Regions from separate parts of the Bradyrhizobium sp. SPXBL-04 genome, predicted to be linked through region 3. Evidence: predicted binding sites of a transcription regulator. Region 3 holds the regulator's gene; each other region holds the start of a gene.

What was found. Region 3 encodes PhoB, which activates phosphate uptake and scavenging genes when phosphate is short. Its sites were predicted from a motif close to TGTCATNNANCTGTCAT; they were not measured.
Region 1: a site for PhoB is predicted at 1,765-1,781, ahead of ugpB (sn-glycerol-3-phosphate ABC transporter substrate-binding protein UgpB). Genes of this name have one in related genera too.
Region 2: a site for PhoB is predicted at 7,081-7,097, ahead of phnC (phosphonate ABC transporter ATP-binding protein). Genes of this name have one in related genera too.

The regions. Positions count from the first base shown of each region.
Region 1 is NZ_CP182472.1:96,261-106,152, reverse strand. It holds gene ugpA (sn-glycerol-3-phosphate ABC transporter permease UgpA) at 1-344, opposite strand, end outside; gene ugpB (sn-glycerol-3-phosphate ABC transporter substrate-binding protein UgpB) at 394-1,710, opposite strand; gene ACNJX8_RS00460 (CaiB/BaiF CoA transferase family protein) at 2,097-3,302, opposite strand; gene ACNJX8_RS00455 (organic hydroperoxide resistance protein) at 3,479-3,904, opposite strand; gene ACNJX8_RS00450 (MarR family winged helix-turn-helix transcriptional regulator) at 4,058-4,519, shown strand; partial or broken gene ACNJX8_RS00445 (GIY-YIG nuclease family protein) at 4,535-4,770, opposite strand; tRNA gene ACNJX8_RS00440 (tRNA-Ala) at 4,953-5,028, opposite strand; gene ACNJX8_RS00435 (TIGR02300 family protein) at 5,124-5,531, opposite strand; gene aroA (3-phosphoshikimate 1-carboxyvinyltransferase) at 5,688-7,025, shown strand; gene cmk ((d)CMP kinase) at 7,022-7,660, shown strand; gene rpsA (30S ribosomal protein S1) at 7,925-9,631, shown strand.
Region 2 is NZ_CP182472.1:777,931-787,822, forward strand. It holds gene ACNJX8_RS03530 (methyl-accepting chemotaxis protein) at 1-796, shown strand, start outside; gene ACNJX8_RS03535 (dihydrodipicolinate synthase family protein) at 936-1,877, shown strand; gene ACNJX8_RS03540 (selenium-binding protein SBP56-related protein) at 2,150-3,550, shown strand; gene ACNJX8_RS03545 (hypothetical protein) at 3,634-4,242, shown strand; gene ACNJX8_RS03550 (DUF1045 domain-containing protein) at 4,455-5,153, opposite strand; gene ACNJX8_RS03555 (alpha-D-ribose 1-methylphosphonate 5-triphosphate diphosphatase) at 5,172-6,365, opposite strand; gene ACNJX8_RS03560 (chloramphenicol acetyltransferase) at 6,362-7,033, opposite strand; gene phnC (phosphonate ABC transporter ATP-binding protein) at 7,208-8,017, shown strand; gene phnD (phosphonate ABC transporter substrate-binding protein) at 8,078-9,013, shown strand; gene phnE (phosphonate ABC transporter, permease protein PhnE) at 9,106-9,892, shown strand, end outside.
Region 3 is NZ_CP182472.1:8,260,064-8,269,955, reverse strand. It holds gene pstA (phosphate ABC transporter permease PstA) at 1-808, shown strand, start outside; gene pstB (phosphate ABC transporter ATP-binding protein PstB) at 805-1,623, shown strand; gene phoU (phosphate signaling complex protein PhoU) at 1,635-2,351, shown strand; gene phoB (phosphate regulon transcriptional regulator PhoB) at 2,367-3,074, shown strand; gene ACNJX8_RS39360 (GcrA family cell cycle regulator) at 3,333-3,845, opposite strand; gene ACNJX8_RS39355 (aspartate aminotransferase family protein) at 4,314-5,522, shown strand; gene argF (ornithine carbamoyltransferase) at 5,522-6,445, shown strand; gene ACNJX8_RS39345 (Hsp33 family molecular chaperone) at 6,585-7,592, shown strand; gene apaG (Co2+/Mg2+ efflux protein ApaG) at 7,886-8,278, opposite strand; gene ACNJX8_RS39335 (OpgC domain-containing protein) at 8,475-9,731, shown strand; gene ACNJX8_RS39330 (SGNH/GDSL hydrolase family protein) at 9,731-9,892, shown strand, end outside.

The DNA.
Region 1 (9,892 bases), 490 kb from region 3:
GCATAGGGCCAGATCAAGAGCGTGCGGTAGAGCATCGAGCCGCGCAGCGGCTTGTCCGCCATCACCGCGAGCAGCAGCGCAAACGACAGCGACGAGACTGCGATGGCGAACGAGAAGAAGAAGGTCCGCACGATCGCCTCGAAATAGGCGCGGTCCTTCAGAAGTTCGAGATAATTGTCGAACCAGACGAAGCTGGTCGAAAGACCGAAGGCGTCCTGGAGCAGGTAGGACTGGATCACCGCCTGCAAGGCCGGCCAATAGAAGAAAATCAGCACGATCGCGAGCTGCGGCGCAACCAGCGCGTAGGGCAATAGCTTCGATTGGAAAATGGCTTGCTTTTGCATGATGCCCGCAGGAGCGGCAGGCCGGGTTACCGGCCTGCCGCTGATCGCCTCACTTGACGGCGGTCTTTTCGAACTGGCGCAGCATCGTGTTGCCGCGCTCGACGGCGGCATCCAGCGCCTGCTTGGCGGTCTTCTTGCCGGCGAGCGCCTGCTCGATCTCTTCCGACCAGACGTCACGGAGCTGAACCATGTTGCCGAGGCGCAGGCCGCGGGAGTTCTCGGTCGGCTCCTTGTTGGTCAGCTCGAGCAGCGGGGTCTCGAGATAGGGCTGATCCTTGTAGAAGCCTTCCGCCTTGGCCTTCTCATAGGCCGCCTTGGTGATCGGCAGATAGCCCGAGGCCTTGTGGATGTAGACTTGGCGATCGGTATCGGAGAGGAAGCTCAGGAATTTCGCGACACCCTTATAATCGTCGGCCGACTTGCCACCCATGACCCAGAGCGAGGCACCGCCGATGATCGAGTTCTGCGGCGCGCCCTTCACGTCGGGATAGTAGGGCATCGGGACGGCGGTGAAGTTGAACTTGGCCTGCGCCTTGACGTTGCCGAAGAATGCCGAGGAGGTCAGATAGAGCGGGCATTCGCCTGACGTGAAGCGGCCTTCACCGGTGTTGGTGCGGCCGGCATAGTCGTAGGTCTTGTCCTTCTGGAGCTCGACCAGCTTCTCGAGGTGCTTGACCTGGACCGGGCTGTTGAACTCGAGCACGGTGTCGAAACCGTCGAGGCCGTTGGCCTTGGTCGACAGCGGCACGTTGTGCCAGGCGGAGAGCTGCTCGAGATTGACCCAGGTGACCCAGGAGTTGGAGAAGCCGCAGGTCGGATGGCCGTTGTCGTGCAGCTTCTTGGCGGCGTCGAACACCTGAGGCCAGGTCTTCGGGATCTCGACATTGGCCTTCTTCAGCTCGTCGAGGTTCACCCACATCACCGTCGATGACGAGTTGAAGGGGAAGGACAGCATCTCGCCCTTCGAGGTCGAGTAGTAGCCGGTGATCGCGGGCAGATAGGCCTTCGGATCGAATTTCTCGCCGGTCTCGGCCATCAGCTTGTACACCGGCTTCACCGCGCCGGTTGCGGCCATCATGGTCGCGGTGCCGACCTCGAACACTTGCATGATGTGCGGGGCGTTGCCGGCGCGGAAGGCGGCGATGCCGGCGTTCATCGTGTCGGCGTAATTGCCTTTGTAGGTCGGGATCACCTTGTAATCGCTCTGCGACGCGTTGAAGTCGTTCGCGAGCTTGACGATGACGTCGTTGTTGGCGCCGGTCATCGCGTGCCACCACTGGATTTCAGTCACGGCCAGGGCCGGCGAGGCCGACAAGCCAACCGTGATTGCAACAGCCGCAGCCGCACCAAAATGTCGAAGAGCCATCAAGAAAACCTCCCTTGCCCGTCAATAAAGAAGCGCTTGCGCTAGCAGCGCCATATGACGTTCACATGACTGTGTAAGCGGCCGAAACGAAAGCGGCAAGCGCTGGAAAAGGGAAGCCGGAAAATAGGCGAAGACGAAGGGGCAGCCTCCTACGCTCGCGGTGCAGCATCACGACAAGTGCGGTGTTGCCGCGAAAGGAGAGTGGCATGGGGGCTCGATGCGGCCGCAGATTAACCTCTCCCGCTTGCGGGAGAGGTCGCGCCGAAGGCGCGGGTGAGGGCTCTCTCCGCTTGGGGATTGTCCCGTTTTGGAGACACCCTCTCCCCAGCCCTCCCCCGCAAGCGGGGGAGGGAGCGGACCGGCGCCGCCGCTCAATCTCTCTTATCTCAGCGCTTGCGCTCGGGGCCGCAGACCACGCCCTTTTCGACCATCGCTTCGATCTCCGCCCTGGAGTAGCCGAACTCGCCCAGCACCTCAGCCGAGTGCTGGCTGAATTTCGGCGGCAGGCGGCGCAGGCTGGGCTTGCTGCGATCGAGCCGGATCGGCGAGGCCACGCCCTTGTACCAGTCCTTCTCGATGATATCGCCGCGCGCGATCGTGTGCGGGTTGGTCAGCGCCTGGTCGATTTTCTGCACCGGGCCTGCCGGCAGGCCGGCCGCGAGCAGGCGATTGCACAGCGGCTCGGCCTCATGCTGGCTGAACACGACGGCGAGCTCGGCGCGCAGCGCCTCGCGATTGGCGATGCGGTCCTTGTTGCGGGCAAAGCGCGGATCGGTGCCGAGCTCGGGCTTGCCGATCTCCTTACAGAGCTTGCGGAAGGTGCCGTCATTGCCGACCCCGATGAAGATGTTGTCGGTTTTCGTCGGGAAGATCGCGTAGGGCACGAGGTTGGGATGCTCGTTGCCGGTGAGCGAGGGCGGCTTGCCATGCATGAAATAATTCGCGGTGTGCGGATGCATGATGGCAAGGCCGGTCTCGTACAGCGTCGTCTCCAGGAACTGGCCCTGGCCTGAACGCTGGCGCTCCGACAGCGCCATCAGGATGCCGATCGCCGCATAAAGGCCGGTGGTGATGTCGACCAGCGGCACGCCGATCCGCATCGGCCCGCTCTCCGGTGAGCCGGTCGCGGCGATCATGCCGGTCATGGCCTGGATGATGGCGTCATAGCCGGGATTGCCGCCACGCGGGCCGTCGGCGCCGAAGCCGCAGATCCGACAATGCACGAGGCGCGGGAATTTTGCGCGCAGCACTTCGTTGCCGATGCCCCATTTCTCAAGGGTGCCCGGCTTGAAATTCTCGATCAGGACGTCGGCCGTCTCCAGCATCTTCAGCAGCACGGCACGGCCGCCCTCGGAGGCGAGGTCGAGGCCGATCGAGCGCTTGTTGCGGTTGATGCCGACGAAGTAGGCCGCGTCCTCCTCGTGGAAGGGAGGGCCCCATTCGCGCACCTCGTCGCCCGCGGGCGGCTCGACCTTGATGACGTCGGCGCCATGGTCGGCGAGGATCTGGGTGCAATAGGGACCGCCGAGCACGCGCGTGAGATCGATGACGCGCAATCCGCTCATGGCACCTGTGGCGGCTTCAGAACTCATGCCTTCGCTTCCCCTGTGTCGACGTTTGATCACAGGCCTAGCGAGGTTCGTGCACGCCAGCAATGGCCCCGCGCGTAGGGCCGTATGCGCCGCAGCGTCTCAATCCCGCGAAGTGGGAAATCCACGGAAGCGGCTGGCTCGAGGGGGATCTCGGGCCAGCCAATCCGCACTTCCGGTCAGACGACCGTCAGGCGAACGTCGATATTGCCGCGCGTGGCGTTGGAGTATGGGCACACCTGGTGCGCCTTCTCGACCAGCGCCTCGGCCTCGGCGCGGGCCAGGCCGGGCAGCGAGACGGCCAGATCGATGTCGAGACCGAAGCCGCCCTCGGAGCGCGGGCCGATGCCGACGGTCGAGGTGACGGAGGCGTCGGCGGGAACCTTGGGGCCGCCCTGCGAAGCCACGAACTTCATCGCGCCGATGAAGCAGGCGGCATAGCCGGCCGCAAACAGCTGCTCGGGATTGTTGCCGGCGCCGCCGGCGCCGCCGAGCTCCTTCGGCGTGGTCAGCTTGACGTCGAGCGCGCCGTCGAGGGTTGCGGCATGGCCGTCGCGGCCGCCGGTCGCCTTGGCGCTGGTCTTGTAGAGGACGTTCACGGACATTTTCATCTCCCTGGGGTTCGGGTGGGCGCGATCTGTATCGCAGACAATTAGATTGCGCACAATCTAAATTGTGGTGCCTCACATTTAATTGTTCGCAATTGAATATGCGACCGCCCGGCCCCACAATGCGGGGCAAATCCCGTGAGATTCGCCATGGCCCGGAAACCATCGGCAGCGGACGCGCCGCTGCGGCTCGACAACCAGATCTGCTTCGCCGTGTATTCGGCCGCGCATGCCTTCAACCGCGTCTACAAGCCGCTGCTCGACCGGCTCGGCCTGACCTATCCGCAGTATCTCGTCATGCTGGTGCTGTGGGAGCGCGACGACGTGCCGGTGAAGGACATCGGCGAGAAGCTGTTCCTGGATTCGGGCACGTTGACACCGCTGCTCAAGCGGCTCGAGGCCGCCCAACTCGTCAAACGCACCCGCTCGAGCGAGGACGAGCGTCAGGTGCTGATCGCCCTGACGCCGCAGGGCTACGCGCTGAAAGACAAGGCGCGCAGCGTGCCGCAATCGATTCTGGCGGCGTCGGACTGCTCGGTGCCGGAACTGGTCGCGATGAAGGACGAGATCGTCGCGCTGCGGGATAGGCTTAATGCGGTGATCGGGGAGTAGGGGCAGTTAGAGCGACTAGAAGTGCTTCTTCGCGAACGCGCGCCCCGAGCCAGATTTCAAGTATCGTTCGAATGCGACAGCGCGTGCGGCGTCATCGAACGCGAAATAAGTTCGTATTCGCCAGGTCCGTATTTCGACGTGTGAGGCACCTCGTCGGCGTTATGCTTTGCCAGACGCGCCCGTAGATCGTCGGTGATGCCGACGTAGAAGTGCTCGGAATCGAGACTTTCGAGAATATAGACGTACTTCATCGCGCTTCCTCCCTGGAGGGTAGGATAGCAGCTTCAAGACATGCCTAGGATGTTGCCGTGGTGGTGATCGCGGATAGAGTCCGCCGCCGCCCTTCGGGCTATGGCGGGGCAGCCTTCGCTCACTTCGCTACGAGGGACTTCCCTAGGCTTGCCCAGCCGAAGCTCGCGAAGCGAGCGAAGGCTGGTGGAGCCAGGCGGGATCGAACCGCCGACCTCTTGCATGCCATGCAAGCGCTCTCCCAGCTGAGCTATGGCCCCTTAACCTCAGACAGGGTGAATCTGGTGGATCACCCCAACCGGCGAGCCCTAGGCGACTCGCGCGGTGCACCCTTTTTCACAGATCAGGACTGATCTCAAGTCTCTTCATCACCTCCGACATCACCAATGATGTCGGTCACGTCCTCATCGCCCTCTTCCTCGTCGGCAATGAAGGTCGAATCATCGTCATCGTCGTCGTCGAGGGTCTCGTCGACCTCGATATCGTCCTCCGATTCGGGCACGACGGCCTTGACCTTGCCGGTGTTCTCCTCGGCATCGGCCTCCTCGAGCGACACCAACTCCTCGGCCTCTGCCGGCTCCGGCGCGGTGTCCTGGGCCATGCTGCGGGCTTCAGTGCCGCGGGACGCACGTGCGGGAGCGATGGGGGCGATCGGCACCACCTCGCCGGTATAAGGCGAGATCACCGGATTCTTGTTGAGGTCATAGAATTTCTTGCCCGTGGTCGGGCAAATACGTTTGGTTCCGAGTTCGGACTTGGCCACGGCAGGAATCCTGGGAATGTCTGAAAAGCGGTGCTTCACTTGGCTAGTTGGCGGCCCGCTGTCAATAGCGCATTACGGAAGAACGACATGCCCGTGACGGGGCGCGGACCATGTGGTACCTGCGGCCCAGCCTTCAAGGCATCCAAGGACACAATCTTGACCCATTCCGACCAACCGAGGCCGCTCCAGTCTCGCGCCAGCGGCCCCCTGACCGGGAAAGTACGGGTGCCCGGCGATAAGTCGATCTCCCACCGTGCCCTGATCCTGGGTGCGCTCGCGGTCGGGGAGACCAAGATTTCGGGCCTGCTCGAGGGCGAAGACGTCCTCAACACCGCCAAATCGATGCAGGCGCTGGGCGCCAGGGTCGCGCGCACCGGCGATTTCGCGTGGACGGTGAACGGCGTCGGCGTCGGCGGCTTCGCCCAGCCCAAGGCGGCGCTGGATTTCGGCAACTCCGGCACCGGCTGCCGCCTGGTCATGGGCGCCGTTGCGGGGTGCCCGATCTCGGCGGTGTTCGACGGCGACGCCTCGCTGCGCAGCCGCCCGATGCGCCGGATCCTCGACCCGCTCGAACAGATGGGCGCCAGGGTCGTATCAGGCGGCGAGGGCGGCCGTCTGCCGCTGACCCTCCAGGGCGCGCGCGATCCGCTGCCGATCACCTACAAGACCCCGGTCGCCTCGGCCCAGATCAAATCGGCCGTGCTGCTGGCGGGCCTGGCTGCGCCGGGCACCACCACGGTGATTGAGAGCGAGGCGAGCCGCGATCACACCGAGCTGATGCTGAAGCATTTCGGTGCCGACATCACATCGGTGCAGGAAGGCCAGCACGGCCGCCGCATCACGCTTCAAGGCCAGCCTGAGCTGCACGCTGCCACCGTCGTCGTGCCCGCCGACCCCTCCTCGGCGGCTTTCCCGGTCGTTGCGGCGCTGATCGCCGAGGGCTCCGACGTCATCCTGTCGGATGTCATGACCAATCCGCTGCGCACCGGCCTGTTCACCACGCTCCGCGAAATGGGCGCCTCGATCGAGGAAAACGACGTCCGTCGCGATGCCGGCGAGCCGATGGCGCAATTGCGCGTGCGCGCCTCGAAACTGCGCGGTGTCGAGGTGCCGCCGGAGCGCGCGCCGTCGATGATCGACGAATATCTGGTGCTGGCGGTCGCAGCCGCCTTCGCCGAAGGCACTACCATTATGCGCGGCCTGCAAGAGCTGCGCGTCAAGGAATCCGATCGGCTGGAAGCCACGGCTGCCATGCTCCGCGTCAACGGCGTGAAGGTCGAGGTCTCCGGCGACGATCTGATCGTCGAAGGCCGCGGTCATGTGCCCGGCGGCGGCGTTGTTGCCACCCATATGGATCATCGCATCGCGATGTCCGCGCTGGTGATGGGTTGCGCGTCCGACCAGCCGGTGAGCGTCGACGACACTGCCTTCATCGCCACCAGCTTTCCGGATTTCATTCCGATGATGCGTTCGCTAGGGGCCGAGTTTTCATGATCATCGCCATCGACGGGCCCGCGGCCTCCGGCAAGGGGACGCTCGGCAAGCGCCTCGCCCACCATTACGGTTATCGTCATCTCGATACCGGCGTAATCTATCGTGCGGTGGCTTACGAGCTGATGCAGTCCGGTCACGATCTCCGCGATGAAGCCGCGGCGGTCGCGGCGGCGCTGGAGCTCGACCCCGAAAAGTTCGGCAATCCCGCACTGAAGACCCAGAAGGTCGGCGAGGGGGCCTCCATCGTCTCGGCGATCCCTGGGGTCCGCGAGGCCCTGGTCAATTTCCAGCGGCAATTCGCCGCTGATCCGCCCGGGGCCGTGCTCGATGGCCGGGACATTGGAACCGTGATCTGCCCCCATGCCGACGTGAAGATTTTCGTCGTCGCCGATCCCAAGGTCCGCGCCCATCGCCGGACCATGGAGGCGAGGGCGCGGGGGGAGGAGGCGGACGAGGCGGCCGTGCTCGCCGACATCGTCCAGCGCGACGAGCGCGACAAGAACCGGCTGATTGCGCCTTTAAAACCGGCCCCGGATGCTCACTTGCTTGATAACTCCCAACTGGATATAGAAGGCGGCGTCCGGGCCGCCATCGACATTATCGAGGCCGTCCGAGCGGGCCGGTCGCGGGGTTAAGCCGCAGCCGTCATTGGAGGAAGCGCCCGCTCCCGCTCTTTGAGGTCGATAACCTTCGGTCCCTGATGGAACCGGCGCGATCCAGGCCCCGGACAACGATTCCACGTATCGAACGCGCGGGCCTCAGCCGGCCCGCTTCCGCAGTTCCGGCGCCGAGCCGGAGCAGCGAGCGGTCGCTCGAAGGTCTTGCGGACCTTCCGACACTGCGTGTGCGATGCGCCCATGAACCCAACGGCCGGCAAGACATCCGCAACTGGAGAACAAATGGCTTCGACTTCTGCTGATACCTATAGCCCCTCGCGCGACGATTTCGCCGCGATGCTCGACGAGTCCTTCGCAGGTGGCAACCTGCAGGAAAGCTCCGTCGTCAAGGGCAAGGTGGTTGCAATTGAAAAGGACATGGCCGTCATCGACGTCGGCCTGAAGACCGAGGGCCGCGTGGCCCTGCGCGAATTTTCCGGCCCCGGCCGTGACAGCGACCTCAAGGTCGGCGACGAGGTGGAAGTGTTCCTCGATCGCATCGAGAACGCCCTCGGCGAAGCCGTGTTGTCGCGCGACAAGGCGCGCCGCGAAGAGAGCTGGGGCAAGCTCGAGAAGGCGTTCCAGAACAACGAGAAGGTCAACGGCGTCATCTTCAACCAGGTCAAGGGCGGCTTCACCGTCGACCTCGACGGTGCCGTGGCCTTCCTGCCGCGCTCGCAGGTCGACATCCGTCCGATCCGCGACGTCGCGCCGCTGATGAACAACTCGCAGCCGTTCCAGATCCTCAAGATGGACCGCCGCCGCGGCAACATCGTCGTGTCGCGCCGCACGGTGCTGGAAGAGACCCGCGCCGAGCAGCGCCAGGAGCTGGTGCAGAACCTCGAAGAGGGTCAGGTCATCGACGGCGTGGTCAAGAACATCACCGATTACGGTGCGTTCGTTGATCTCGGCGGTATCGACGGCCTCCTGCACGTCACCGACATCGCCTGGCGCCGCGTCAACCACCCGACCGAGGTGCTCTCGATCGGCCAGACCGTGAAGGTCAAGATCATCAAGATCAACCACGAGACGCATCGCATCTCGCTGGGCATGAAGCAGCTCTTGGACGATCCGTGGCAGGGCATCGAAGCCAAGTACCCGCTGGGTGCCCGCTTCACCGGCCGCGTCACCAACATCACCGACTACGGCGCGTTCGTCGAGCTCGAGCCGGGCATCGAAGGCCTGATCCACGTCTCCGAGATGTCGTGGACCAAGAAGAACATGCACCCCGGCAAGATCGTCTCGACCTCGCAGGAAGTCGATGTGCAGGTGCTGGAAGTCGATTCCGTCAAGCGCCGCATCTCGCTCGGCCTCAAGCAGACCATGCGCAACCCCTGGGAGGTCTTCGTCGAAGGTCACCCGACCGGTTCGGTGGTCGAGGGCGAGGTCAAGAACAAGACCGAGTTCGGTCTGTTCCTGGGCCTCGAAGGCGACGTCGACGGCATGGTCCACCTCTCCGATCTCGACTGGAAGCTTCCGGGCGAGCAGGTGATCGACAACTACAAGAAGGGCGACATGGTGAAGGCCGTGGTGCTCGATGTGGACGTCGAGAAGGAGCGTATCTCGCTCGGCATCAAGCAGCTCGAAGGCGACCCCTTCGCCGAGCCGGGCGATGTCAAGAAGGGCGCGGTCGTGACCTGCGAAGTGCTCGAAGTGAAGGAGAGTGGCATCGAGGTGAAGATCGCCGGTACCGACTTCTCGACCTTCATCAAGCGCTCCGAACTCGCCCGTGACCGCAACGACCAGCGTGCCGAACGCTTTGCCGTCGGCGAGAAGGTCGACGCCCGCGTGATCCAGTTCGACAAGAAGGCCCGCAAGGTCCAGGTGTCGATCAAGGCGCTCGAAGTCGCCGAAGAGAAGGAGGCCATCGCGCAGTACGGCTCCTCCGATTCGGGTGCGACGCTCGGCGACATCTTGGGCACCGCGCTCAAGAACCGCGACAACAAGTAAGCGAAACGCAGGTTTCGCTGACATCAAAGCCCCGGCGCGAGCCGGGGCTTTTTTGTTACGCTTGTAGCCCGGATGGAGCGCAAGCGTAATCCGGGGTCGTTGCCTCACGGACGGACTGTCCCGGATTTCGCTGCGCTCCATCCGGGCTACGCACCTACCGCGGTCACAGCCTTGTTTTCTTCAAATTGCGCCGCAATTGATGTATCCAGATAAGCCGATAGTCACGCTGTGACGGCACAACGCGTCTAGCCATTCATTTGG
Region 2 (9,892 bases), 1.2 Mb from region 3:
GGTCATCCAGAGCGTCGTAGCGTCGACGAAGGAGCTCGATGCCACTGCGACTGACGTGCGCTCGCTGGTTTCGGAATCGGGCAGCCAGACCGCGGCGGTCTCCTCCGCGGCCGAGCAGGCCACCAACAATCTCGAGACCATCGCGGCCGCGACCGAGGAACTCTCCGCATCCGTCGGCGAGATCTCCGCGCAGGTGCAGTCCAGCGCCCGCGAGGCCCGCGAGGCCGTAGCGCAGGCCGAGCAGACCAATGCGACGGTGGAGATCCTCGACCAGACCGCAAGCCGCATCAGCGAGGTCGTGAAGATGATCAACGCCATTGCCGGCCAGACCAACCTCTTGGCCTTGAACGCCACCATCGAAGCGGCGCGTGCCGGCGAGGCCGGCCGCGGCTTTGCCGTGGTCGCCGGCGAGGTCAAGAGCCTTGCGGCGCAGACCGCAACCGCGACCGAAGAGATCTCGCGCCAGGTCGAGGAAATCCAGGGCGCCACCGGCCAGGCCGTGGCTGCCATCCGTTCAATCGGCGGCGCCATCAGCGGCATCGACGAGAAGATGACGGCGATTGCCGCCGCCGTCGAGCAGCAGCGCGCGGCGACCACCGAGATCTCGCGCAACTTCCAGCAGGCCGCACAAGGCACCCGCGAAGTCACCGATACCATCGGCAGCGTCGCCAGGCTGAACCAGGAGACCGGCAACGCCGGCACGATGTTGTCGGATTCCGTCAAGAAGATGTCGGCCGACGCCGATCGTCTCCGCGTCGCGGTCGAGGGCTTCTTGGGCGCCGTAAAGACCGCGTAGTCGCCTCGTAGTCCCTCTCAGTTCTTCCATCCAACGGCGCGCGGGCATTGCCGCCGGTCCGCGCGGCGGGTACATCTGTGCCGCCTCGCTCCGCGAGCGCTTGAGACAGACGTAAGAGACATCAGGGATGGAGAGTTCGATGCCGGTCACGCCACAACACAAGGTCCAGCGCCCCTATCGCGGCGTGTTCCCGGTCGCGCCCACCATCTTCGACGAGCGCGGCGAGCTCGACCTCGAGGGCCAGCGTCGCTGCATCGATTTCATGATCGATGCCGGCTCGAACGGCCTCTGCATCCTCGCCAATTTCTCCGAGCAGTTCGTGCTCACCGATGCCGAGCGCGAAACGGTGATGCATACGGTGCTGGAACATGTGGCGGGCCGGGTTCCCGTGATCGTCACCACCACGCATTTCAGCTCGGCCGTCTGCGCCGCGCGCAGCCGGCAGGCCGAGGCGGCCGGCGCTGCCATGGTGATGGTCATGCCGCCCTATCACGGCGCGACCTTCCGCGTGCCCGAGAAAGGCGTCGTCGAATTCTTCAAGGTGCTCTCGGACGCGATCAACATTCCCATCATGATCCAGGATGCGCCTGTGGCCGGCACGCCGCTCTCCGTCGATCTGCTCGCGCGGCTGGCACGCGAGCTCGCCAACATCCGCTATTTCAAGATCGAGGTGCCCTTCGCCGCTGCCAAGCTGCGCAGCCTGATCGAGGCGGGCGGCAAGGACATCGAGGGCCCCTGGGACGGCGAGGAGGCGATCACGCTGCTGGCCGACCTCGATGCCGGCGCCACTGGCGCGATGACCGGCGGCGGCTATCCCGACGGCATCCGCCAGATCATCGATCCCTATTTCGCCGGCAAGCGCGAAGAGGCGAAAGCCGCCTATGAGCGCTGGCTGCCGCTGATCAATTACGAGAACCGCCAATGCGGCCTGATCGCCTGCAAGGTGATGATGCAGGCCGGCGGGGTGATCAAGTCGGACACCGTGCGCCATCCGCTCCAACCGCTGCATCCGGCGACGCGCGCGGGGCTGCTGGAGCTGGCCAAGGAGCGCGATGCGCTGGCGCTGCGGTGGGGGAAGTAGGGGCACTCTCTTGGCCCTCGTCATTGCAAATGTATCCGCGGAGGCAGCCTGGATTGCTTCGCTTCGCTCGCAATGACGGGGGGCTGCCCATCTCGCCGGATGGCGTCGAATTAACGCGATTCCGCCCGTTTCCCGCAGCCCGGCGATGACATATTATACGCGCGCCAACCAGGGCCCTGCGGAGCAACCCCGAGACATCGCGTAACACCTCTTCATTATGCCGTTATCCCGGGCCAGGTTGGAGCGAGCCAACGAAACAGGGAGGCAGTGCCATGACGATGAGGCCGGATCCCACCTTTCACGCATCGCCCAAGCTTGCGATGGAAGCACCAGCGGAGAACTTTGCCTACACGTTGCTGCTCAGTCCAGATTTCTCAAAACCCGATGCTCTCGCGGTCATCGACGTCAAGCCGGGATCGCCGACCTACAGCCAAATCGTCCATACCGTGACGATGCCCAACAAGGGCGATGAGTTTCATCACTTCGGCTGGAATGCCTGCTCCTCCGCCTTGTCGCCACTCACCGGACATGCCTTCATCGAGCGGCGCTATCTCATCATCCCCGGACTGCGCTCGTCGCGGATCTACATCATCGACACCAAGCCGGATCCGACCAAAGCCAAGATTCACAAGATCATCGAGCCCGAGGAAGTCTTCAAGAAGACCGGTTACTCGCGGCCGCATACCATCCATTGCGGGCCGGACGGCATCTATGTGAGCACGCTGGGCGGTGGCGGCAAAGACGGCACCAACGGTCCTCCAGGCGTTTTCATCATGGATTGCGAGACGTTCGAGGTCCTGGGACGATGGGAGATCGACCGTGGTCCGCAGACGCTGCACTATGATTTCTGGTGGAACCTGCCGCGCGACTACATGGTGACGAGTGAATGGGCGTTGCCGCCGCAGTTCGAGAACGGGATCGTCCCGGAAGATCTGCTTGCGAATAAATATGGCCATCGTCTCCACTTCTGGGATCTTCGCGCCCGTCGCAACGTCCAGACCATCGACCTCGGCGCCAATCATCAGATGGCCCTGGAAGTACGACCGGCGCATGATCCGGTTCGCGAGTACGGCTTCGTCGGCGTCGTGGTCGACACCACGAATCTCGAAGCATCGATCTGGACCTGGTGGCGAGACGGCGGGACGTTCCACGTGGAGAAGACGGCGACGATCCCGCCCGAGCCTGCGCCAAAGGAGAAGCTCCCGCCGCTGCTGCAAGGCTTTGGCGCCGTGCCGCCGCTGGTGACCGATATCGACCTGTCGATGGATGATCGTTTTCTCTATGTCTCGTGCTGGGGAACGGGTGAAATGCGCCAGTACGACGTCAGTGATCCGCGCAAGCCAAAGCATGCAGGCTCGGTCCACATCGGCGGCATCGCGCGCCGCACGCCGCATCCGAACGGCAAGGCATTCGCGGCCGGTCCGCAGATGGTCGAGATCAGCCGCGACGGCAGGCGCGTGTACTGGACCAATTCGCTCTATTCCACCTGGGATGACCAGTTCTATCCCGACGGAGTTCCGGGCGTGGAGGTCATGGCCAATGTCGGTCGCGACGGCGGCCTCGAGCTCGACAAGGATTACTTCGTGAGCTTCCCCGACGGATATCGTGCGCACCAGATCAGGCTGGAGGGCGGCGATTGTTCGACGGACTCCTTTTGCTACCCGTCGGCCTAGATTGGGGACACGCGAGCCCGGCGCTTGGCTGGCTCTGGCTCGCGCTTGTTGCGAGCGGTCTCTATCACGGGATCAATCCGGGGATGGGATGGCCGCTCGCCGTATCGGCCGGGCTCATGGACAAGAGCCCGCGCGCGCTCTTCCGTGCATTGTTGGCTCTGGCGGCCGGACATCTCCTGGCAACGCTTCTCGTTCTGCTGCCATTCGCGCTGCTGCTCGTGCTGGCCGAGTGGCAGCGCTCGATCCAGATCGGTGCGAGCCTTCTCGTCATCGGCTTTGGCGTCTATCGGCTGATCGAGCGGCGTCATCCGCGCGCGCTGGCCCGAATTCCGCCAACGCAATTGGCGCTCTGGTCATTTGCTGTTGCCATTGCTCACGGCGCCGCCTTGATGCTGGTGCCGATCTATCTCGGTCTCTGCCAGGCCTTCGAACTCGATGCCGGCCATGAGGCCGCCGGCGCGCTAATGAAGGCAAGTCTTGTGAAGACAAGTCTTGGGATGGCGGTGCTGGTGTCACTGGTGCACGTTGCCGCCATGATCGGCGCGGGCGGATGTCTGGCGTGGCTGGTATACCGCTATCTCGGATTGAGGTTTGTCTCGCGAAGCTGGTTCAATCTGGATCTGATCTGGGCGGCCAGCCTCATCGTGGTTGGCGTCGTGGCGCTCGCCTTCAATCTGTCGAGCCGGCAGTGACTAAAGCGGAATGGCGTTAGGTTGAATCGATTGCCGCGGGTGGTTCACCTCTCCCGCTTGCGGGAGAGGTCGGCGCGAAGCGCCGGGTGAGGGCTCTCTCCTCTTGGGGATTGTCCCATCGTGGAGACACCCTCTCCCCAACCCTCTCCCGCAAGCGGGAGAGGGAGTGCACTTCGCTCGTTGCAACGATCAATGCCTCATCCCATCAAGCTTTATCGCGCCAAAGCCCACTCGCCGACGATGCGGAAGCGAGCCTTGGGATCATCCTGCTTGAACAGCGCGATCCGATCTATCGTCAGCGCATCAAGCTTCAACGTCGCAAACCTCCTCCGCAGCATCTCCAGAATCGGCCCGCGGCGCTCGGCGTCCAGCCGCCCCGTCAGCGTCATGTGGAAGCGGAATTCTTCCATGACGTAAGGGTAACCCCAGCGGTCGAGATAGTCGCGCTGCCGCTCGCTCAGCTTCTCAGGCCTGCGACGTGCGCGATCTTCCGCCGTCATCGCGGCGCGGAACGAGTCGAACTCGCGAGCGCAATCGGCGGCGAGCTGCTGGAGCGTGTGGACGGGCTCAGCCGGAATGACGGCAATGAAGCCGCTGATGGAATCGACGACCGGTCGGATCGCCGGGATCGGCCGCGGCTTGCTGGCGAATGCCGCACAGGCCGCCGCAAGCTCGGCCTCGGTTCTGCCGGCCGCCAGCGTCATCGGCGCCTTCAGCGTGCCGTGGAAGCCGTATTTGCGGGGATCGGCGGTGACGTCGCGCCAGTCGGCCGCGACATGCAGTGCCTCGCGCGGAAACGGCACCTCGTCGTCGGTGTAGGCATCGTAGCCGAGCAGCTCGGCGCCAAAGCGGGAGAGGGCGCCGTCGGCGCCGGCGGCAAAATAGATCGCGTAGCGGGGAAAACCTGTCATTGCCTCAGCATAGCCAATTCATGCCGCAACGACAGTCTCGCGTGGCATCGCCGCCGCTGTGAGCAGCCGCGTCGCATCGGTGAGATGCACGAGCTTGCCGCCTGATATCACGGCGATCAGCCGCGGCCGCAGCTGCACGCTATCGTCGACCAAAAGAATGTCGGCGCGGCGTCCTTCCGCGAGGATGCCGCGATCGGTGAGGCCGGTTGCACGGGCAGGCCCGGCAGAGACCAAATCCCAGGCCTTCTCCAGCGGCAGCACGCCGTCGGCGGCGAGCCGGAATGCGGCGAGCAGCTGTGCGGGATAGTAATAGTCCGACGCCAGCACCGAGCAGAGGCCCTTGGCGATCATGTCCGACGCCCTGGTCCAGCCGGTGTGGCTGCCGCCGCGCACGACGTTCGGCGCGCCATAGACGATGGCATCGCCGTGGCTTGCTGCCGCTCGCGCAGTCTCCACGTTGATCGGAAACTCGGCAATCATCGCACCGAGCTCGCGAAACTCCTGGCGCATCGCCGGCGTCGCGTCGTCATGCGAGAGCATCCGCACCCCGGCAGCGCGGGCCGTAGCGGCGAGCCGCGACACGGAGGCTGGAACGTCGGCGGCGCGCGCCACCACACGTTCGACTAGCCGGTCAAACTCCTCGCTCGATAGCCCGGTGCGCTCCACCATCCGGTTGCGCTTGCGAGGCTTGGCCATGTCGGCAACGGTGCCGTCCATGTGGTCATTGAAGGCGAACAGGTCGACGCGGCCTTCCGCGAGCCACTGGGCGATCTCGGCCTCGGCATCGAGATTGTAGGTCTCGTGTCGCAGGTGGAAGCGGGTGTCGGCGGCGAATTGCGGACGCTGCCTCTCGATCGCCTCCATCAGGCCGCGCGCATTGTCGACGCTGCGCAGGCCCGGCTCCCACGAACAGGTCGTGGCGTGGAACACCGTTGTGATGCCGTTGCTGATCGCTTGGCGGTCGCTGTCGGCGAGCGCGACGTCGATCGGAAAATCGACGCCGGCGCGCGGCATCATCTGGCGCTCGAAGGCATCGCCATGCAGATCGACGATGCCGGGCAACACCAGCAGGTTGCGGGCGTCGATCGCCAGCCGCGCGCGGCCGCGAGAGGCATCGACCTGCGCGATATCAGTTCCGGACACGAGCAGGGAGGTTTCGACGAGCTCGGCGCCGATCAGGGCCCGGCCGCCTTCAAGGAAAATGTCTGTCACGCGACCGCGCTTCGTTTGCTGGCAGGAGAACCGGTGAAAGAGCTCGCCCGTGCTTCGTATGTCGCGAGGAAATCTTCAATCCCGAGCCTGCGGAAATCGGGCAGCGCTTCACGCAATTTGTCGTGATCCCAGTCCCACCAGGCGAGCTTGGCGAGCCGTCCGGCGATCTCCTCCGAGAACCGTCGCCGCACGATGCGCGCCGGGTTGCCGGCGACGATGGTGTAGGCCGGCACGTCCTTGGTGACGATCGCGCCGGCCGCGATCACCGCGCCGGTGCCGATGTTGCGGCCCGGCAGCACGATCGCGCCATGGCCGATCCAGACGTCGTGACCGATATGGACGTGATGCTGGCGCCGCCAGTCGAAGAACTCGGTGTCGTCGCTCTCGCCTTCGAAGTAGGCGCTCGACCGATAGGTGAAGTGCGCCTGGGTCGCGCGGTGCATCGGATGATTGCCCGGATTGATCCGTGTCATCGCCGCGATCGAGCAGAATTTTCCGATGGTCGTGTAGGTGATCTGGGCGTCGTCGACGACATAGGAGTAATCGCCCATCGTCACTTCATGCAGGATCGTGCGCGCGCCGACCTCGGTGTAGGCGCCGAGCCTGGCCTCGTGCAGCTTGGCCGAGGGATCGATGGTCGGCTGAATCGAAAGAGCTTTGGCGGCCATGTCGTATCCGAAGCGCGAGGGCGGGGCGTTCCTCTTCGAGCGGCTTGATGACAATGTCATGACGCGGCGATGACAGGGGATGACGTGTGTTGGATCGCCGCACCGCAACGCGGATGTCACACAAGTGTTAAGCGCCGGCGTTAGCGGTGGGCTCCAGTTAATCTGGAGCGCTGCATGCTGGTGGTGGAAGGTCTGACGTGTCGCTTCGGTGCAAAAGCCGCGGTGGACGACGCTTCGTTTCAAGTCTCCCCCGGCGGCTTCGTCGGTGTGATCGGACGGTCCGGCGCCGGCAAGTCGACCCTGTTGCGGACCATCAACCGGCTGGTGACGCCGACTGAGGGGCGCATCCTGTTCGACGGCGTCGACGTCACCGCGCTGCGCGGCAAGGAGTTGCGGCAGTGGCGGGCGCGTTCGGCGATGATCTTCCAGCAATTCAACCTGGTCGGCCGGCTCGATGTTCTCACCAACGTCCTGATGGGGCGCCTCGCAACGATGCCGGCCTGGCGCTCGCTGTCGCAGCTCTGGCCCGAGCAGGACAAGGCTCTGGCGATGTCCGCGCTGGAGCAGTTCGACATCGCTGCGCTCGCCGCCCAGCGCGCCGACCAGCTCTCGGGCGGCCAGCAGCAACGTGTCGCGATCGCCCGCGCGCTGGTGCAGCAGCCCGATATCATCCTCGCCGACGAGCCGATCGCCTCGCTCGATCCGCGCAACACCAAGATCGTGATGGATGCGCTGCTGCGCATCAACAAGCATTTCGGCATTACGGTGCTCTGCAATCTGCATTCACTCGATCTGGCGCGCAGCTATTGCGACCGCCTGATCGGCATGGCCGCGGGCCGCGTGGTGTTCGACGGCGCGCCGTCCGCGCTGACCGATCGCGTGGCGCGCGAGCTCTACGATCTCGAAGCCGCCGACGTCATGGGCGGCATGCCCGTCCCGGCGCCCGAGGGCGTTCCGGCGCTCGGGACGGCCGCGGCGGCCTGAGCCTAGCCTGTTTAGTTCAAGTCTTTGCGTCAACCGACCCCAACCGATGAAGAGGGTATCATGATCACTCGCAGATTGATCCTTGCCGGCGCCGCCGCGCTCGCGTTCACGACTTCCGCCTCCGCGGACGACTGGAAAACCAAATATCCCGAATTGACCTTCGCGGTCGTGCCGGCGGAGAACGCCTCCGGCGTCACCGAGCGCTGGGCGCCGTTCATGACCTATCTCTCCAAGGAATTGGGCGTGAAGGTCACGCTGCGCATCGCCAACGACTACGCCGCCGTCATCGAAGGCCAGCGCGCCGGCAACATCCATATCGCCAGCTACGGCTCGGCCTCGTTCGCGCGCGCACGTTTGACCGGCGTCAAGACCGATGCCTTCGCTAACGACATCAACGCCGACGGTTCGACCGGCTACTACTCCGTGTTCTTCGTCAAGGCGAGCAGCGCCTACAAGAAGGTCGATGACCTCAAGGGCAAGAATCTCGGCCTCGTCGATCCGAACTCGACTTCCGGAAACAATGTGCCGCGCTTCGAGCTCGACAAGATGGGCATCCACGATGCCGACAGCTATTTCAGCAAGGTCGTCTTCACCGGCAGCCACGAGAACGCGATGCTGGCGCTGGCGCAGGGCACGGTCGACGTTGCCGCCAACCAGTGGACCAGCGATGACGATTCGACGCTGGCGCAGATGCTGACCAAGGGCATGCTGAAGAGTGCCGATGGCTCGGCGATGAAAAAGGACGATTTCCGCATCATCCACAAGTCGGCGCCGATCATCAACGGCCCCTACGCCTACAACTCGGATCTCCCGGAAGATGCCAAGGCCGCCATCGCCAAGGCGTTCTTCGACGCTCCGAGCAAGGACAAGGCGGCATTCGACCGTCTCTCCGACGGCCAGAAGAAGGGTTTTCATCCCGCCACCACCAAGGACTGGGATGGCACGATCGAGCTGATCAAGTTCGTCGATGCGCTGCGTAAGAAGAAGGCGTCCTGATCTCAGGACGAGCTACTCGAGCCGGGTCGACGGACCCGGCTCTTTCTCTTTTTACAGGCCATTCTCTCTTACAGGCCACTCTCCCTGACAAGATGACCGCCGCGGTTTCGATCCTCCCCGAGCAGCAGCTTGCCGTGCTCAACGCCGCCTATCGCCAGGCGGTCGCGCGCAGGCGATGGCGTCTGCTGGTGGGAGCCGGTATCTTTGCCGCAGCGCTGGTTCTCGCCGCGATCGGCGCCGAAGTGAATTTGCGCACGCTGTTCACCTATTTCGGCAACTTCATCAGCTATTTCGACCGCGTCCTCACACTCGACAGCGGCCAGCGGGTCTGGACCGATGTCGGCGAGTGGCTGTGGGGCTGGCGCAAATGGCTGAGGATGCTGGGCGAGACCCTGCTGATCTCCTATGTCGGCACGCTGATTGGCGCGACCTTCGCCTTTGCCCTGAATTTCTTCGCGGCGGAGAATACCTCGCCCGCGCCCTGGCTGCGCTTTGTCGTGCGTCGCCTGCTCGAATTCGCCCGCACCGTTCCCGGCATCGTATTCGCGCTGGTGTTCGTCATCGCCTTCGGACTCGGACCCATGGCCGGCGTGCTCGCGATCGCGATCCATTCCACCGGCGCGCTCGGCAAGCTGTTCTCGGAGATCGTCGAGAATGCCGACATGAAGCCGGTCGAGGGAATCCGCTCGACCGGCGCGAGCTGGCTCTCCTGCATGCGCTTCGCCGTCGTGCCGCAGGTCACCGCGGGTTATGCCAGCTACGCGCTGTTGCGCTTCGAGATCAACGTCCGCGAAGCCTCTGTGATGGGTTTTGTCGGCGCCGGCGGCATCGGCCAGGAACTCGTGGTCGCTATCCGCAAGTTCTATTACTCCGACGTCA
Region 3 (9,892 bases):
CGTCATCCGCGGGCTCTGCATCGCCGCCGCCGCCTTCGGCGTCACCTGGCTCGCGCTGATCCTGATCACGCTGCTCTACAACGGCCTTAGCGGCCTGAACCTCCAGGTCTTCACTGAGAACACGCCGCCGCCCGGCGCGTCCGAAGGCGGCCTGCTCAACGCCATCGTCGGCTCGCTGATCATGACCGCGCTCGGCGTCGGCATCGGCGCGCCGCTCGGCCTGTTCGCCGGCACCTATCTCGCCGAATACGGCCGTAACGACAAGCTGACTTCGGTGATCCGCTTCATCAACGACATCCTGTTGTCGGCGCCCTCGATCATCATCGGCCTGTTCATCTACGGCGCCGTGGTGGTGCCGATGCGCGGCTTCTCGGCGATCGCCGGTAGCCTCGCGCTCGCCGTGATCGTCATCCCGGTGGTGCTGCGCACCACCGAGGACATGCTGCTTCTGGTGCCGAACGCGCTGCGCGAGGCGGCCTCCGCGCTCGGCTTGCCGCGCTCACTGGTGATCAAGCGCATCGCCTACCGCGCCGCGCGCTCCGGCCTCATCACCGGCGTGCTGCTCGCCACCGCCCGCGTCGCGGGCGAGACCGCGCCGCTGCTGTTCACCGCGCTGTCGAACCAGTTCTTCAGCCTCGGCCTGAACAAGACGATGGCCAACCTGCCCGTGACCATCAACAATTTCGTGCAGAGCCCCTACGCCTATTGGAAGCAGCTCGCCTGGAGCGGCGCACTGCTGATCACGCTCACCGTGCTTGCCCTGAACATTGGCGCCCGCATCCTCGGTGCCGAGAGGACCGCAAAATGACCGACCTGTCCGTATCCGTGAGTTCCAACGGTCACCTGGCCTCGCATCCGCTGCCGGAAGCGCCCGCCAAGGTGACGGTGCGCAACCTCAACTTCTATTACGGCGAGCATCACGCGCTGAAGAACATCAACCTGACGCTCGGCACCAACCGCGTCACGGCCTTCATCGGCCCGTCGGGCTGCGGCAAGTCGACCCTGCTGCGCATCTTCAACCGGATGTACGACCTCTATCCGGGCCAGCGCGTGACCGGTCAGCTGATGCTCGACCAGACCAACATCCTCGATCCCAAGCTCGACCTCAATCTGCTGCGCGCCCGGGTCGGCATGGTGTTCCAGAAGCCGACACCGTTCCCGATGACGATCTACGAGAACATCGCCTTCGGCATCCGCCTCTACGAGAAGATCTCGAAGTCCGAGATGGACGACCGGGTCGAGAAGGCGCTGCGCGGCGGCGCGCTGTGGAACGAGGTCAAGGACAAGCTCAACGCCTCGGGCCTGTCGCTCTCCGGCGGCCAGCAGCAGCGCCTCTGCATCGCCCGCACGGTCGCGGTGCGGCCTGAAGTAATCTTGTTCGACGAGCCCTGCTCGGCGCTCGATCCGATCTCGACCGCCAAGGTCGAGGAGCTGATCCAGGAACTGTCCGAGAACTACACGATCGCGATCGTCACCCACAACATGCAGCAGGCGGCGCGCGTCTCCGACAAGACCGCCTTCATGTATCTCGGCGAACTGATCGAGTTCGACGACACCAGCAAGATCTTCACGTCGCCGAGCGACCGGCGTACGCAGGATTACATCACCGGCAGGTTCGGCTGAGGAGACGGGAAATGGGTACTGAACATACCGCAAAGGCCTTCGACACCGACCTCCAGGAGCTCACCCGCCTGGTCGCCGAGATGGGCGGCATCGCCGAGCGCATGATCGTCGATTCCGTCGACGCGCTGATCCGCCGCGACGTCGCGCTCGGCCAGCGCGTCGTCACCACCGACGCCGAGCTCGACGCGCTGCAGAAGCGCATCGAGGAGCGCGCCGTGCTCACCATCGCCCGCCGCCAGCCGATGGCGGTGGATCTGCGCGAGATCGTCGGCGCCATGCGCGTCGCCACCGATCTCGAGCGCATCGGCGACCTCGCCAAGAACATGGGCAAGCGCGTGGCGGCGCTGGAGACGGACTTCCATCCGCTAAAACTGTTTCGCGGCCTGGAGCACATGACCGACCTCGTGCAGCAGCAGGTCAAGTCGGTGCTGGACGCCTATGCCGCGCATGATCTGCCGGCGGCAATGGCGGTGTGGAAGGGCGACGAGGAAGTCGACGCCATCTGCACCTCGCTGTTCCGCGAGCTCCTCACCTACATGATGGAGGATCCGCGCAACATCTCGTTCTGCATCCATCTGATGTTCTGCGCCAAGAACATCGAGCGGATCGGTGACCACGCCACCAACATCGCCGAAACAGTGTTCTACATGATCGAAGGTCAGGCGATCACCGACAAGCGGCCGAAGGGCGATATGACGACCTTCGCCACGACGGTACCGAATACCTGAGGGAGCGACGACAACATGGGCGCACGCATCATGGTGGTTGAGGACGAGGAAGCTCTCACCGAGCTTCTCCGTTACAACCTCGAAGGCGACGGCTATGACGTGGAGACGGTGATGCGCGGCGACGACGCCGACACCCGCCTCAAGGAACACATCCCCGATCTGATCGTGCTCGACTGGATGCTGCCGGGACTATCAGGCATCGAGCTGTGCCGGCGGCTGCGCACCCGTCCCGAGACCAAGCAACTCCCGATCATCATGCTCACCGCGCGCGGCGAGGAGAGCGAGCGGGTGCGGGGTCTTGCGACCGGCGCCGACGACTACATCGTCAAGCCGTTCTCGGTGCCGGAGCTGCTCGCGCGCGTGAAGGGGCTCTTGCGACGGGCAAGCCCGGAGCGGCTCGCCACCGTGCTCGCCTATGGCGACATCGAGCTCGATCGCGACAAGCGCCGCGTGGCGCGCTCTGGCCGGCCGATCGATCTCGGCCCGACCGAATATCGCCTGCTGGAGTTCTTCCTGGAGCATCCCGGCCGCGTGTTCTCGCGCGAGCAGCTGCTCGACAGCGTCTGGGGCCGCGACATCTATATCGACGAGCGCACCGTCGACGTCCATATCGGACGCCTGCGCAAGCTGCTCAATCTCGGCCGCGAGCAGGACCCGATCCGCACCGTCCGCGGCGCCGGCTATGCGCTGGATGATCGGTTTGCGAAGGCGGAGCAGACGTAAGTTAGGCGGTGTTGCTTTAGCAGGCGGGCGGCTGCCACACTCTCACTGTCGTCCCGGACAAGTGTAAGCGCAGATCCGGGACCCATAGCACAGGGAGTGATTGTTGCGCTAAAAAGGTAACTCCGAGTCCCCGTAGCCACAGCTTGCGGTGGCTGTGGGTCCCGGATCTACGCGCGCTTGAGGCGCGCTTGTCCGGGACGACATCGGATTTGTAGAGCCGCGATCGCACGACGGCTCATTTCTGGTCTCAGAACAAACTCACCGCGTGCTCGGCTTGGCCGGCGCCCGCCGGCGATCCGCGGCCGGCTGATAGGCGACGCGCGAGTGCTGGGCACAGTAGGGCAGGCCGGACAGCGCCCTGCCGCCGCAGAAGAAGAAATCCGGGCTCGATGGATCGCCGACCGGCCAGTGGCAGGTTGCCTCGTTCAATTCCAGCAGCGACAGCCGCTGGCTCATCGGCACCACGTTGTCGTAGGTGACCGGTTCGGCCTCCACCTCGACCTCGAAGGCCTGCGCCAGCGCGGTGTTGCCGCGCGAGATCGGCCGGGTCACCCGCATCATGTGCTGTGCTGGGCGCGCCTTGCGCGGCCGCGGCGCGGCCGAAGATGGGCTCTTGGCGCGGCCCGACAGGCCGAGCCTGTGCACTTTGCCGATCACGGCATTGCGGGTCACATTGCCGAGCTCGGCCGCGATCTGGCTGGCCGAAAGTCCGGCCTCCCAGAGCTTTTTCAGCTGCTCGACGCGATCGTCGGACCAGGTCAAAACCGTCATTGCACCCTTTCCCTCGCTGCGCGCCACCATCCTGGGGCCTCACAGCGAATGCCTAAGCCTTGAAAAACCCGTGCCGCCAGAATCCCTTAAGGCTCGCCGGGCGCGCTACTGACGCCCGAACGTTTACGCCGGTACATGAGGACTTAGAGGATCAGAACCGCTGCACGAGATGTCGTATCTGACAGGCCAAACGCTACAATATGGCGTGACTCCCGCGCAAGAGTCCGCCGACTCGCTTCCACATGTTCCGTGGTGAAAACCCCGCAAAATCGGCACCGCAAGACTACGGATTCAGCGTTTCGCGAGGCTTTCCAGGCGGCATTGACACCGGTCTTGCCAGGCATAAGATAGTGGCGCGTGCCGCCCTTAAAAGGCGGCACGTTTCGTTTTCCGGACCGGTCAATGGTGCGCTGCGCAAGGCACGCCAGGCAGGTCTCAACATCCAAATGCAACATCCAAGTGATGGTCATGACCAACAGCGCCGCGCCGCATCTGCTTCCCGTTTTCGCCAGGGCCGACCTTGGTTTCGAGCGCGGCGAAGGCTGCTGGCTGATCGCGACCAATGGCGATCGCTATCTCGATTTCACGTCGGGCGTTGCGGTGAACGCGCTCGGCCATGCTCATCCCGCGCTGGTCAAGGCATTGCAGGAGCAGGCGACCAAGCTCTGGCACATGTCGAACCTGTTCCAAAGCCCGGACGGTGAGAAACTGGCGGCGCGCCTGTGCAGCGAAAGCTTCTCCGACTTCGTGTTCTTCTGCAATTCCGGCGCCGAAGCGCTGGAATGCGTGATCAAGGTCGTGCGGCGCTATCACGCCGCCAAAGGCCATCCTGATCGCTATCGCATGATCACCTTCGAGGGTGCCTTCCACGGCCGCACGCTGGCGACGCTGGCTGCGACGGGCTCGGCAAAATATCTCGAAGGTTTCGGCCCGCCGATGGACGGCTTCGACCAGGTCCCGCATGGCGATATCGAGGCCGTGAAGAAGGCGATCGGTCCGCAGACCGCCGGCATCCTGATCGAGCCGATCCAGGGCGAGGGCGGTGTGCGTTCGTCGACACCCGCCTTCCTCAAGGCGCTGCGTCAGCTCTGCGACGAGAAGGGCCTGTTGCTCGCGTTCGACGAGGTGCAGACCGGCATGGGCCGCACCGGCGATCTGTTCGCGCATCGCCGTCTCGGCGTCACGCCCGACGTGATGTCGCTGGCAAAGGCGCTCGGTGGCGGCTTTCCGATCGGTGCTTGCCTTGCGACCGCGGAAGCGGCCTCCGGCATGACACCCGGCTCGCACGGCTCGACCTTCGGCGGCAATCCGCTCGCGATCTCCGCTGCGAACGCCGTGCTCGACGTCATGCTCAAGCCCGGCTTCTTCGACCACGTGCAGAAGATGTCGCTGCTGCTCAAGCAGAAGCTCGCCTCCGTGATCGATCGTCATCCTGATGTCGTCAGCGAAGTGCGCGGCGAGGGTCTCCTGATCGGCATCAAGGCGGTCGTGCCTTCGGGTGATCTCGTTGCCGCCTTGCGCCACGAAAAACTGCTCACCGTCGGCGCCGGCGATAATGTCGTGCGCTTCCTGCCGCCTCTGATCGTCACCGAAGCCGAGATCGAGGACAGCATCGGGCGGCTCGAGCGCGCCTGCACGGCTATCTCGTCCAGTCAGACCAAGCGGGCGGCAAGCTGATGAGCAAGTCGCCAAAGCACTTCCTCGACATCAACGAGCTCCCGCTGTCGGAGCTCAAGCGCATGCTCGCCGCATCCTCCGCCATGAAGGCGAAGCAGAAGGCGCATCAGCCGGTCAGGCCGCTCGAAGGCAAGACGCTGGCGATGATCTTCGAGCGCCCCTCGACGCGGACGCGGGTGTCGTTCGACGTCGCCATGCGCCAGCTCGGCGGCGAGCCCATCATGCTCACCGGTGCCGAAATGCAGCTCGGCCGCGGCGAGACCATCGCCGACACCGCACGTGTGCTGTCGCGCTATGTCGACGCCATCATGATCCGCATCCTCAATCACGAGGCACTGCTTGAGCTTGCGGCCTATGCGACCGTGCCCGTCATCAACGGCCTGACGCGCCGTTCGCACCCTTGCCAGGTGATGGCCGACCTCATGACCTACGAGGAGCATCGCGGTCCGATCGAGGGCAAGACGGTGGCCTGGACCGGTGACGACAACAACGTGCTGGCGTCCTGGGCCCACGCCGCCGAGCGCTTCAAATTCCAGCTCAACGTCGCAACGCCGCCGGAGCTCGCCCCGAAAAAGGCGATGCGCGACTGGATCAAGACGACCAATGCGCCGATCGTGCTTGGCACCGATCCGGAGGCCGCCGTGCGCGGTGCCGATTGCGTCGTCACCGACACCTGGGTGTCGATGGGCGACAAGGAAGGCGAGCACCGCCACAACGTGCTCAAGCCCTACCAGGTCAATGCCAAGCTGATGTCGCTGGCCAAGTCCGATGCGCTGTTCATGCACTGCTTGCCCGCCCATCGCGGCGAGGAGGTCACCGATGACGTGATCGACGGCCCGCAATCGGTCGTGTTCGACGAGGCCGAAAACCGCCTGCACGCGCAGAAGGGCATTCTGGCCTGGTGCTTTGACGCGGTGAAGTAACGCGCGGATCTGGATCGTCGTCCTGGCTTTCGCCAGGACGACACCGAATTTGCAGGATCGTGTGCACTTATAACTGCATCCGGAACACGCCGCCTCGCACCCCTTCCAATCCGTCACCTCCGACCCCAGATAGAGCGCCATGGTTTTCCAATCCCCTGACATGAAAACCGGGCTAGAAGGCCCGGTTCGCGCGCCATCAGCAGTTCCGATCGATGACGCCGTGCTGCCCTACGAGATCGATGCGCTCGACGTGCGCGGCCGCCTGGTGCGGCTCGGCCCGGCGCTCGACGACATCCTCACCAAGCACGATTATCCCGCTCCCGTCGGCAAGCTGCTCGGCGAGGCCATCGTGCTGACGACGTTGCTCGGCTCGGCGCTGAAATTCGAGGGCCGCTTCATCCTTCAAGCCCAGACCGACGGTCCGGTGTCGTTCCTGGTCGTCGACTACATGGCGCCGGATCGTCTGCGCGCCTATGCGCGCTTCGATGCTGCGCGCCTCGGTGACGCCAGGGATTCAGGGACGCTGCTCGGCCGCGGCCATCTCGCCATGACCATCGACCAGGGCCCCGACATGAGCCGTTACCAGGGCCTGGTCGCGCTCGACGGCGGCGGCCTCGAAGAGGCCGCTCACGAATATTTCCTGCGCTCCGAGCAGATCCCGACGCGCGTGCGCCTCGCGGTCGGCGAGGAATGGCGCAGTAGCGACGGCGGCAAGCATCGCTGGCGCGCCGGAGGCATGCTGATGCAGTTTTTGCCGAAGGCGCCGGAGCGCGCGCGGCAGGCCGATTTGCATCCCGGCAACGCGCCCGAAGGCACCGAGGTGCACAGCGTCGCGGAAGACGACGCCTGGGTCGAGGCGCGCTCGTTGATCGAGACCGTCGAGGACGTCGAGCTGATCGATCCCGAGCTGTCCGGTGAGCGGCTGCTGTTCCGCCTGTTTCACGAGCGCGGCGTGCGCGTGTTCAATCCACAGGTCCTGAAGGCACAATGCTCCTGCTCGCGCGATGCGGTGGCGTCCATGCTGAAGAGCTTCTCGTCCGACGATCGCGCCGCGATGGTCAAGGACGACAAGGTCGTCGTGACCTGCGAGTTCTGCTCGTCGGTCTACCAGTTCACGCCGCACGAGGCGGGCGTGGAGAACGCGTAGGCCCCATTTCCCGTCATTGCGAGCGCAGCGAAGCAATCCAGACATGCATCCGCGGTGTCAGTCTGGATTGCTTCGTCGCAAGGGCTCCTCGCAATGACGAGTTTGGGGCACGCTCGCCCGTCATTCTCGCTGTCATCGCCCGGCCTGAACACCTGACCGGGCGATCCAGTACTCCGAGACGGCGCTGATTGAACCGAGAGGCCGCGGCGTACTCGCCGGAGCCTGTCATCGGGCTCGCCGAAAGCGAGACCCGGTGGCGGGGCATGACAGCGGTGGGCGTCGCCGCACCGCCCCTAATTCAACACCCGCTTGTAGTCCGGGCTGTCCAGCGAAAACGTCGGCACGTCGATCTCGAAGCGCTCGCCGCTTTCGCTGACCATCTGGTAGCGGCCGGTCATGAAGCCGGAGGCGGTCGTGAGCGGCACGCCGGAGGTATATTCGAAGCGCTCGCCGGGAGCCAGGATCGGCTGCTCGCCGACGACGCCCTCGCCCTTCACCTCCTGCTGGCGGCCGGAGGCATCGGTGATGATCCAGTGCCGCGTCTTCAGCTGCACGGTCTCGTCGCCGGAATTGGTGATGACGATGGTGTAGGACCAGAAATAGCGGGAGCGGTCGGCCGACGACTGCTCCGGAACAAAGTTCGGCTCGACGGTCACTTCGATCTGGCGGGTCACGGCGCGGTACATGATGCCATCATACCGAAATCCGCCCGGGGAACCAAACCCTGGAGGCGGCTTTGGCGACATCGTCCCGCCAGAATTCGCGGGGAAGGACTCCCCCAAGGGAAGACACCCTTATGTGATCTGGCCGCTTTGCGAGACGACGGCCGGACCGGTAAACTCAATTGAACGTCGCGATTTGCGGAAGGGTTTTTGGCCCCCGATGACCATTGCCGACCAAGTGACGGGATCGACGATCGCGGGAACCGCGGATGCCAAACCCGCAGGCATCACGCCGCGGGCCGCCGCGCCGGCCATCACGCTGCCGGCCATCGGCGAGCGCGAGCTCCGGCTCGATCTGTTCCGCGGGCTGGCGCTGTGGCTGATCTTCATCGACCATCTGCCAACCAGCCTGCTGACTTGGTTCACTATCCGCAATTACGGCTTCAGCGACGCCACCGAGATCTTCATCTTCATCTCCGGCTACACCGCCGCCTTCGTCTACGGGCGGGCGATGCTGGAGAACGGCGTCGTCATCGCCACCGCGCGCATCCTGCGGCGCGTCTGGCAGATCTACGTCGCCCACGTCTTCTTGTTCACGATCTTCCTCGCCGAGATTTCCTATGTGGCGACCAGCTTCGAAAACCCGCTCTACACCGAAGAGATGGGCATCATGGATTTCCTCAAGCAGCCCGACGTCACCATCGTGCAGGCGTTGCTGCTGCGCTTCCGGCCCGTCAACATGGACGTGCTGCCGCTCTACATCGTGCTGATGCTGGCGCTGCCGTTGATCCTGTGGTCGATGAAGTGGAAGCCCGACGTCACGCTCGGCCTCTCGGTCGTGCTCTACGCGGTGACCTGGGAATACGACCTCTACTTTTCGGCCTATCCGAACGGCTTCTGGGCGTTCAATCCGCTGGCCTGGCAATTGCTTTTCGTCTTCGGTGCATGGTGTGCGCTCGGAGGTGCGCGACGCATGTCGCGCATTCTGGCCTCACCGGTGACGATGTGGATTGCGATCGCCTATCTGGTCGCAGCGTTCTACGTGACGCTGACCTGGTACGTGCCGCAGCTCGGTCACCTCATGCCGAAGCGCATCGAACAGTGGATGTATCCGATCGACAAGACCGATCTCGACGTGCTGCGCTTCACCCATTTCCTGGCGCTGGCCGCGCTCACCGTGCGCTTCCTGCCGCGGACCTGGCCGGGTTTGAAATCGCGCTGGCTGCGGCCGCTGATCCTGTGTGGGCAGCATTCCCTCGAGATCTTCTGTCTCGGCGTCTTCCTGGCCTTCGCCGGCCATTTCATCCTGGCCGAGGTCTCCGGCGGCGCAGCCATGCATGCGTTGATTAGTCTCTCCGGAATCCTGATCATGTGGGGGGTGGCCTGGGTCATTTCGTGGTACAAGAGCGTGGCTGACAAGAGCGGTGCGAAAACCAAAAACGCCGTCGGCAACGCCGATCTGGCGGGAGGGGGCTGATGAAGGCGAAGGTTCTCCTGAGCCTGATCCTGCTATGCGGTGGTCTCGCCGCGCCCATGGCGCGCGCGGGCGATGCTGCGTCTGCTGCTCCGGCCGCGCCCGCGGCCTGCGAATTGCCGCCCTATCTGCTCACCAGCGAAAGCCGGCTTCCCAAGGTCGCC